2 regions of the Roseinatronobacter sp. NSM genome follow, and region 2 is predicted to be linked to the other one. Evidence: riboswitches for the same ligand, from Rfam matches in the RefSeq annotation. Region 2 holds a riboswitch; the other holds the start of a gene.
What was found. A riboswitch is a leader RNA that binds a small molecule or an ion and turns the genes downstream of it on or off. The one in region 2 is predicted to bind cobalamin.
Positions count from the first base shown of each region.

Region 1: linked by a shared signal. The riboswitch ahead of ACTZWY_RS16800 (hypothetical protein) and the one ahead of ACTZWY_RS14835 (LLM class flavin-dependent oxidoreductase) in region 2 are both predicted to bind cobalamin.

Region 1 is NZ_JBQTCF010000037.1:12,741-17,131, reverse strand. It holds gene ACTZWY_RS16810 (propanediol utilization protein) at 1-668, opposite strand, end outside; gene cobO (cob(I)yrinic acid a,c-diamide adenosyltransferase) at 973-1,587, opposite strand; cobalamin riboswitch at 1,624-1,852, shown strand; gene ACTZWY_RS16800 (hypothetical protein) at 1,991-2,419, shown strand; gene ACTZWY_RS16795 (HupE/UreJ family protein) at 2,441-3,055, shown strand; gene ACTZWY_RS16790 (DUF1636 family protein) at 3,112-3,501, shown strand; gene cobW (cobalamin biosynthesis protein CobW) at 3,494-4,391, shown strand, end outside.
Region 2 is NZ_JBQTCF010000028.1:41,389-45,779, reverse strand. It holds gene ACTZWY_RS14840 (ABC transporter substrate-binding protein) at 1-791, opposite strand, end outside; gene ACTZWY_RS14835 (LLM class flavin-dependent oxidoreductase) at 788-1,834, opposite strand; cobalamin riboswitch at 1,967-2,156, opposite strand; gene ACTZWY_RS14830 (hypothetical protein) at 2,212-2,472, opposite strand; gene hisI (phosphoribosyl-AMP cyclohydrolase) at 2,469-2,942, opposite strand; gene ACTZWY_RS14820 (CobW family GTP-binding protein) at 3,032-4,144, shown strand; gene ACTZWY_RS14815 (His/Gly/Thr/Pro-type tRNA ligase C-terminal domain-containing protein) at 4,144-4,391, shown strand, end outside.

The DNA.
Region 1 (4,391 bases), on a different contig from region 2:
GAGGGGTCATGCAAAGGGCCGCGCCGCGCAAGGCAGCGCCGCGCGCTTTCGGCCGCAAGGGCTGCAAACCCCGCCAAATGATCCACGCCCCGCCATTGCACCACAAGGTCGGAAATGTCGGGAAAATCATCATCCAAAGCATCGGTCCGGCACGCGCCGCCCCAGAACCCGCCAATCACCTCATGGCGTGGAAGCGCGGGCAAATGCGCGTGGATGGTTCCATCGCGTGACCCCCACAGCACAGTGTCAGGCTCAGCAAACATCAGCGGATCAGAGGCCCCCTCTGCCAGAATACACGCCCGCGCCAGATCCTGCGGTGGCCCGACCCACCCCGAAAACCGCGCCAACCCGATCAGGCTGGCCGTGGATACCCCTGTGCCCAATCCGGCCGCCATACAGGGAACTGCCCGCACCTGAGGGCAAACCTGCAACTGCAATACAGACACGAACCTGTGCATCACATCGGCGGGGTATTGCGCCCAAAGCAAGGCCCAGCTCGGCCCGTCATCGGGTCTGGGGACATGGCGCGACATCACAACACCGGTCTTGTCACAGGCCATCGTGATCAGCACAACCGGACCACGCGGCCCCAGCCTGCCTTGCAGCCACTCCCCGAAATGGCCGTCAACCTTGATCCCGCGACAGATCATGTCGCCTGCGTCCCGCAAGGGCGTTTTCCGCCTTCAAGCTGCGCCTCCGGCGGGGATATTTGGGCCAGATTGAAATGCACCATTTGTTAACCCGTTTCGACGATACTGACCCTGCGGTACAGGGAGGGATCCCGATGACCGTCCAGAGTGAAAGCGCCACGTCTCCCCTGTTTTATCAGCCCGAGGCGTGGCGCCCGCTCGAGAGCGCACAGACTATCGTGCGCAAAGGCTTTCATTCTGGTTCAAATATCCCGGGGGAAACGCGCGCAGCGCGTTGGGGGCTGGCCCCCAAACTTGTTGGGGCTGCGCGCCAATCCCGGCATCAGAACTCGATCCCTTTTTGTGCTTTGATACCTTCGCGGAACGGGTGCTTTACATTGGTCATTTCCGTGACCAGATCCGCCAGCGCGAGCAATTCGGGTTTTGCATTGCGGCCTGTCAGCACCACATGCGTCATCGCGGGTTTTTCATCACGCAAAAAGTTCAGAACCTCATCCAGCGGCAGGTAATCATAGCGCAGCGCGATGTTGATTTCATCCAGCAACACGAACCGGATCGCGGGGTCGCGGATCAGGGCCTTGGCGTGTTCCCATCCCGCGCGCGCGGCGGCGATGTCGCGGTCGCGGTCCTGGGTTTCCCATGTGAACCCTTCCCCTGATACCACAAAGGTGCATTCATCCGCGAAGCGCGTGCGCAGGAATTCGCGTTCGCCCGTGGTCCAGTCCCCCTTGATGAACTGCACCACTGCACAGGGCATGCCATGCGCGATGCAGCGCATGATCATTCCAAACCCCGAGGAGGATTTCCCCTTGCCCGCGCCAGTATGGACGATGATCAGCCCCTTTTCGCCGGTTTTCGTTTCCATCATCCGGTCGCGCGCGGCTTTGATCTTTTGCATCTTCTCGCGGTGGTGCGCGGGGTCGGTGGTCTGGGACATCTGGGCGTTTCCTTGCTTGACTTGTGGCGCGCGGGCGCGCATGACTAAGGGGCTGGTGCCTGTTCATGACAGGTGAAAAGGGAATGTGACAAGGCCGGATCGTAAGATCAAGCCCCAAGCACAGCCGCCCCCGCGACCGTGACCGGAGAGGTCGTCCAATGCCACTGCCCCAGGCGGGTGGGAAGGCGGGCAGACCGACAGGTGATCCCGACAGGGACCTCTGACATCCGCAAGCCGGGAGACCTGCCAGCGCGAAGGCCGCCCTGTTTGGGGCATATCAACCGGCGGGGTGTCTGGTTGGGCTTGTGTCGGGGCTGGCGCATGCGTTTGTGCTGTCCCGCGCTGCCCGCAGTTTCCCCGCCCTTGCATCGCGTGGCGGGTGGTCACGCGGGAAAGTAGACAAATGAAAACAACTCGCATTATGAGGGCGGGGCGCGAACCTGTTGCGGGCTTTTATATGCTCGCCGCCGGGGGGCTTGCCATTGGCTTGCAGGGCGCAGGTGCGCAGCACCGGGCTGCGGTCAAAACCGCCATGGTCCAAGTAGGCCGCCATGGTGATGTTTCTGTGCATGCCGATACAGCGCGTGCAACACCCCCGTCCGGCCCGCTTCGCGCGCAGCGGGTCCAGTCCCTGCAAGTGCCGGGGTTTGAAGCCGGCGCAGGCGCGGTCAAGGCGCGGCGTGTCGGGCACACCGAACGCCGCGCCGCCTTGCGCATCCCGAAAGCCCGTTTTGCCCCGAAATTTCGCAGCGTCCGGGGCGGTCTGGTCAACGGTCTGCCGGGCCCGCGCCGTTGTTGCGTGGCCTGCCACGCTGGTTCTTGTCAACGCTGACCCCTTCAAGGAGCATTCCTCATGACACGTTTTCTGATACTTCCCGCTGCTTTGCTTGCAGGGCCTGCACTGGCCCATCATCCCTTGGGGGGGGAGGCCCCGCAGACGGTGTTTCACGGGCTGGTTTCGGGCCTTGCCCATCCTGTCATCGGGCTGGACCATCTGGCTTTTGTGGTGCTGATGGGTCTGGCGGCTGCGCTTGCGGGCCGGTCACTGGTTGGCCCTTTTGCGTTTATTGCTGCCACGCTGGCGGGAACGGCGGTGCATCTGGGGGGCGTTGCGTTGCCGCTGGCGGAACTTGTTATCACTGCATCGGTGGTCGCGTTGGGCGCGGCGTTGGTGATGGGTCGGCAGGTGGCCGGGCGGGTGGCGCTGGCGGCCTTCGCCTTTGCGGGTATCTTTCACGGCTGGGCCTATGGCGAGGCCGTGGTCGGGTCCACGCCGATGCCGATCTTCGCCTATCTGCTGGGGTTTGGGGTGATCCAGTTTGCGATTGCCGCAGGGGTGGCGCTGGTTGCGGGGCGCATGTTGCAACAGGGGCAGGGCACATTTCAGGCCCGCTTGGCTGCGGCTGTCTGTATGGGTGTGGGGCTTGCCTTCCTGTTCGAAACCGCTGAGCACATGATCCTTGGCTGATGCGCGCAACAAAGGGCCAGCCGCTGCGCTGGCCCATCCCCTGACCGGAGCGTTCCATGCCCAATGATATTGTCGATCTGCTGGTCTGCGCCACCTGCCGCAGTGCCAGTCCTGCCAACCCGCTGGCCGTGCCCGACCCGGACACCCGCCCCGGTGCGCAACTGGTGCAGGCCCTGCGCGATGCTGCCCCCGAAGGGCTGCGCATCATTGCCGTGGACTGCCTGTCCAACTGTTCGCGCGGTTGCACCATTGCGCTGCGCAAGCCCGGTGCCTGGACCTATGTTTATGGCAATCTGACACCTGACGCGCATGTGCCCGATATTATTGACGGTGCGCAAAAATACCGTGCCGCCGAAGCTGGCCTTGTGCCGTGGCGCGAGCGCCCTGAACATTTCCGCAAGAACTGCATCGCCCGTATTCCCCCGCTGGAGGTCCCCAATGTCTGATCTGTCAAAAACCCCTGTTACCATCGTCACCGGCTTTCTGGGGGCGGGCAAAACCACGCTGATTTCGCACCTGATCCGCAATGCGGGCGGGCGGCGGCTGGCGGTTGTGGTCAATGAATTCGGGACTGTGGGCGTGGATGGCGAGATTCTGAAATCCTGCGCTATGCCTGACTGTCCCTCCGAAAATATTGTGGAGCTGTCCAATGGCTGCATCTGCTGCACTGTTGCAGATGATTTTATTCCCACCGTCGAGGCGCTTTTGAAACTGGACCCGAAGCCCGACCATATTGTGATTGAAACATCAGGTCTGGCCCTGCCCAAGCCGCTGTTGAAAGCATTTGACTGGCCGGCCATCCGGTCGCGCATTACTGTTGACGGTGTGATCGCGCTGGCCGATGCCGAAGCGGTGGCCGATGGCCGCTTTGCCCCTGATCTGGCGGCCGTTGATGCGCAGCGCGCCGCCGATGACAGCCTTGATCACGAAACGCCCCTGTCCGAAGTGTTCGAGGACCAGATTGCCTGCGCCGATCTGGTGTTGCTGACCAAGCCGGACCTTGCCGGACCGGCAGGGGTGACGCGGGCGCGCGCGGTCATTGCCGCACAGACCCGCCGCCCGCTGCCCGTGCTGGAAGTTGCCGAGGGTGTGGTGGACCCTGCAGTTTTGCTGGGGCTGGACGCGGGGGCCGAAGATGATCTTGCGGCGCGCCCGTCGCATCATGACGGGCATGATGACCATGAACATGATGATTTTGACACAATCATGGTGACGATGGGGGAAATCACCGACCCCGCCGATCTGGCCGCGCGCATTGTGCAACTGGCGCAAACCCAGAATATCCTGCGCGTCAAGGGCTATGCGGCTGTGCGTGGAAAACCCATGCGGTTATTGG
Region 2 (4,391 bases):
GGGTCCGCGACCAGTTGCCCGGCCTCGGTCAGGGAATAGAAGACGACAATGTGATCTGGATTGCGGTCTACGATATCTTCCCATGACACTGTGCCATAGCGGTTTTCGATATCGCCGAAGATATTCTGGCCGCCCGCGCGCGCTACGATGGAATTCAGCATCGTGTTGCCAAGCGCCGCACGCGGGGGGGCATCGCCGCCATTATAAATAAAGACATGGACCGGCTCGGCGCCCTGCAAGGCAGCATCGACAGCATCAAGTCGCGCCTGCAACCCTTCGATCAGCGCCTCGGCCCGGTCCGGCACCCCAAATATGGCGGCGACATCGCGTATTTCGTGCCACAGATCCGGGAACTCGAACCGGCCCAGATTGCACCCTTCGGTTGCGAGGCGGGTTTTGATACCCAGATCGTGCAACTGATCGCGTGTGTGCCAGCGTTCGGCAAATCCGTCTGGATATCCTGCATAGACCCAGTCCGCCTCGACCTCGATCAGTTGTTCGGTTGTGGCAATCAGCGGTGACAGGACAGGAATGGCACCATAGGCATCGGCGTATTCGGGACTGATTTCCAAGTTCCCCATATAGGATGTGCCCGCCATCTGCCCCTCAAGCCCCAGGGCCAGCATGATTTCGGTCGCGTTGTTCGACAATGTGACAGCCCGCTGGGGCGGTGCGTCAAAGACGGTCGTGACCGTGCAGTTGACATCTGCGTGCGGGAAACCGTCAAGGGCCAGCGCGGGCGTGGCCATGGCCATAATGGCCGCAGCCAGAAGGTGGGGTCTGAAACTCATGGGCAGGTGTCCTTTGTGAGGGTGGAAATCGTAAGAACAGGCAGCACCGTTGCTGCGAATAACCGCATCGCATCGCGCGCCTGCGGAACCGGGATCGCGCCATTGGCGCTAAAGAACGCGCGGATGGACCGCGTTTGAAAGCGGTCAGACAGTGCAAGGATCTGGGCCACGCAATCCTCGGGCGTGCCTGCAACGGCAAAGCCCTCCAACATCTGCGCGCGCGTGCGCGGCGCAGGCGGTGCTGTGCCGGACACCTTCGCCCGCTGCGCGCGGGTCACATTCAACCGGTGGGTCAGCGCATCCAGCCTATCCAATGCCGCGCTCCGATCACGGTCGACCAGCACATAGCGCGACAGGGACGACGCTTGCAGCGCGCGCCCATCCTGCTTCTGCCGGGTCAGTGCGGCGACATATGGGGCGAACTGGCGGCTTTCATTGGGTTCCAGCGAATACAGTAAGGGCAATCCCAGACGCGCGGACAGATCAATGCTGTCGCGCGAAACTGCGGCCATATAGATCGGTGGGTGCGGACACTGCACGGGCGGTGGACCGACCGAGACATTGCTGAACGACCAGAACGGGCTGTCGTGGGTGACAACCCCGTCGCCCAATGCCATGCGGATGATATCCAGCGCAGCATCAAAACGGAAGCGTGCCTGATCGGGGTCCAGCCCAAGGGTGCGAAAGGTTTGCGGATTGGTCCCCCGCCCGATGCCAACATCCAGCCGCCCGCCCGATTGCCGGTCAAGCTGCGCAATCTGTTCGGCCAGAAGAAGCGGGTGATACAATGGCAGGACAAGGATCGAAGTTCCGAAGCGCAGCCGTTCCGTTACGGCCAACACTGCCGCCCCCAGAAGCAGAAGCGACGGATGGGCCAGGTTGGCCCGGTCGAAATGAAATTCGTTGAACCAGATGCCACCGAAGCCCAGTGCATCTGCCTCGCGCACAAGTGCCATGATCTGGGCGTGATCGCCTAGCCCGTCACGGGCAAATCCGGCAAGGTCAATGCGGATATGGCGTTGCGCTACATCGGACTGGACCACATCGCACCCCGCATGGCCAATGGCCAGTCCGGGTCCGATCCTCGGGCCGTCAAAGCTGATGTCGCGAATGCATTGTTTGCGCGCGCGCTGTCGTCTGCCATGTCCTGCCTCCGGCCGGGCACCTCGCCGGCGGTTAGGGTTATGCCAACGGCAGGTCTCCTGGCTTACGGCTCGAATGGTTCGTGATCCCTTCCCGGCTTTGCCAGTGGTCTGATCCGAACCTTGCCGCCTACAGTTGCGAGGGCAGCTACAGCTACGGGCAATCCCCGATCCTGTATTCCCTATTAATCCGCTCACGCGGAACCTTGGCAGAGTTTGGTTAGCAAGTGGCGGGCGGTCTGTCCAGTGAGCAAATAAATGGAGCGTGATATCGTACGTCACGCTTTTAGCCCTGCCAAATCGGCTGCTGATACCTCGATAACGGGTCGGTGTATTACAAACACGCGGCGCATCAGGTCGAGCGACAGGATGGTGATCTGGGTGGCCGGGCCGGGGCAAGTCGGGTCACCGCATGTAATTTCGGTCACCGAGATCAGCGTGTGGGGACCGAATGCGCCGATCTCGCGCACCAGCCGCTTGATCCGTTGCACATGCCAGAGCAGCGCGGCCTTTTGTCTGAAATCGCTCGGAAGGCTCATAACTGTGTGGGGTTGGAGGCATCGCCATAAACGGCCACGGGGTCGAATGTTCGGGCCGTTTCGGTAAAGCGCAGCGCGCCGCCGGCATCCGGCCCGACCGGCACGGCGCGGTAGAAACACGACCTGTAGCCGACATGGCAGGATGCGCCGGACCCTGCGACTTCGACGCGCAGCCAGATCGCGTCTTGATCGTCATCGATCCGCGCCTCGATCACGCGCTGGACCAGACCCGAGGTCGCGCCTTTGTGCCACAGGCTCTGGCGCGCGCGGCTGAAGTAGTGTGCCTCGCCCGTCTGCAGGGTCAAGCGCAGGGCGTCGGCGTTCATCCAGCCCAGCATCAGCGCCTCGCCACTTCCCGCATCGGTGGTGATGCAGGGCATCAGCCCATCCTCGCCGAATTTGGGGGCAAGGTTTGACCCTTCCTCGACTTCTTCGACCGAAACGCGGGGGTGGAAGTGGAGTTCGCGCATGTCTGGTCCTTGTTTGATCTCTTGCAACGTAGAATGTTATATTATAACAATCATGCTTAGCCAAGACCCGCAACCCGAAAGACGCCGCCATGATTTCGACCCCGATCCCCGTAACCCTGCTGACCGGCTTTCTGGGTGCGGGCAAGACCACGCTTCTGAATCGCCTGTTGCACGATCCGACTGCGGGCCGGGTGGCAGTTGTCGTCAATGAATTCGGCGATGCGGGGCTGGACCATGACCTGATAGAGGAAGCCGCCGAGGATATCGTGCTGATGCCCGGTGGCTGTGTCTGCTGCTCGATCCGGGGTGATCTGTCCAAGACGCTGCTGTCCCTGCTGGCGCGGGATGAACTGGCCTTTGACCGCGTGGTGATCGAAACCACGGGGTTGGCAGATCCCGGCCCGATCCATCACACGCTGCTGGTCGATCCGGTGCTGGCCCCCAATTATGCGCTGGACGGCACTGTGACGGTGGTCGATGCCGTGCTGGGGGTGGCAACGCTGGACCGCCATGCCGAGGCACAGGCGCAGGTCGCAATGGCCGACCGGATCGTTCTGTCGAAGCGCGATCTGGCGGATGCGGCTGGCTTTGCTGCGCTGGAGGCGCGTCTTGAACGGCTGAACCCCGGCGCGCCGCGTATTTTGGCCGATCAGGGCGTAGTGCCCGCGGGCAGCTTGTGGGGCCTTGGTGCCATGCGCAAACCAATGGCGCCAGATCACGCGCTGGCATGGCTGGCCCAACCTGCGGCGGACCGGCTGGCGGGGCTGTCGGGCATGACCGCGCCAGCGCCCAAGCCTATCGACTTTGGCGCGCCCTCGCACCACGCCACCGATGACCGGATCACCACGGCCTCGATCACGCTAGATGCCCCGATCCCCGCCGAGGTGTTCGATTTCTGGCTCGACACGCTGATTGCGCTGCGCGGGGCGCATATCCTGCGTCTGAAAGGGATCGTGCATATCAGGGACGTCCCGCAACCCTTCGTCTTTCACGGTGTGCAGCATATTTTTGAACCACCCGTCCCGCTGCAAAGCTGGCCAGAGGACGACACCACCAGCCGCGTGGTCATTATCGCACGCGACATGCCGAAATCCGATCTGGACGAAAGCCTGTCGCTGCTGACCCTGCCCAAGCTGCCCGGGGCGGAAGATGCTGCAGGACTGGCGGGCATGACCGTCCACACGCTGGGGCAGCCGTTCTGATGGCGCTCAACCTGTTCAATTCGATGGGCAGGCAGGTCGCGCCGTTTGTACCGCAGGATGCTGGCCATGTGCGGATGTATGTCTGCGGGCCAACGGTATATTCCTATGCCCATATCGGCAATGCGCGGCCCGCGGTGGTATTCGACCTGCTGGCGCGCCGCTTGCGCACAGCCGGGCTGCGCGTCGAGACCGATCTGCGCAACGAGAAGATCGGCTACAAGGTCCGCGACCACGCGCTTGCGAAAGT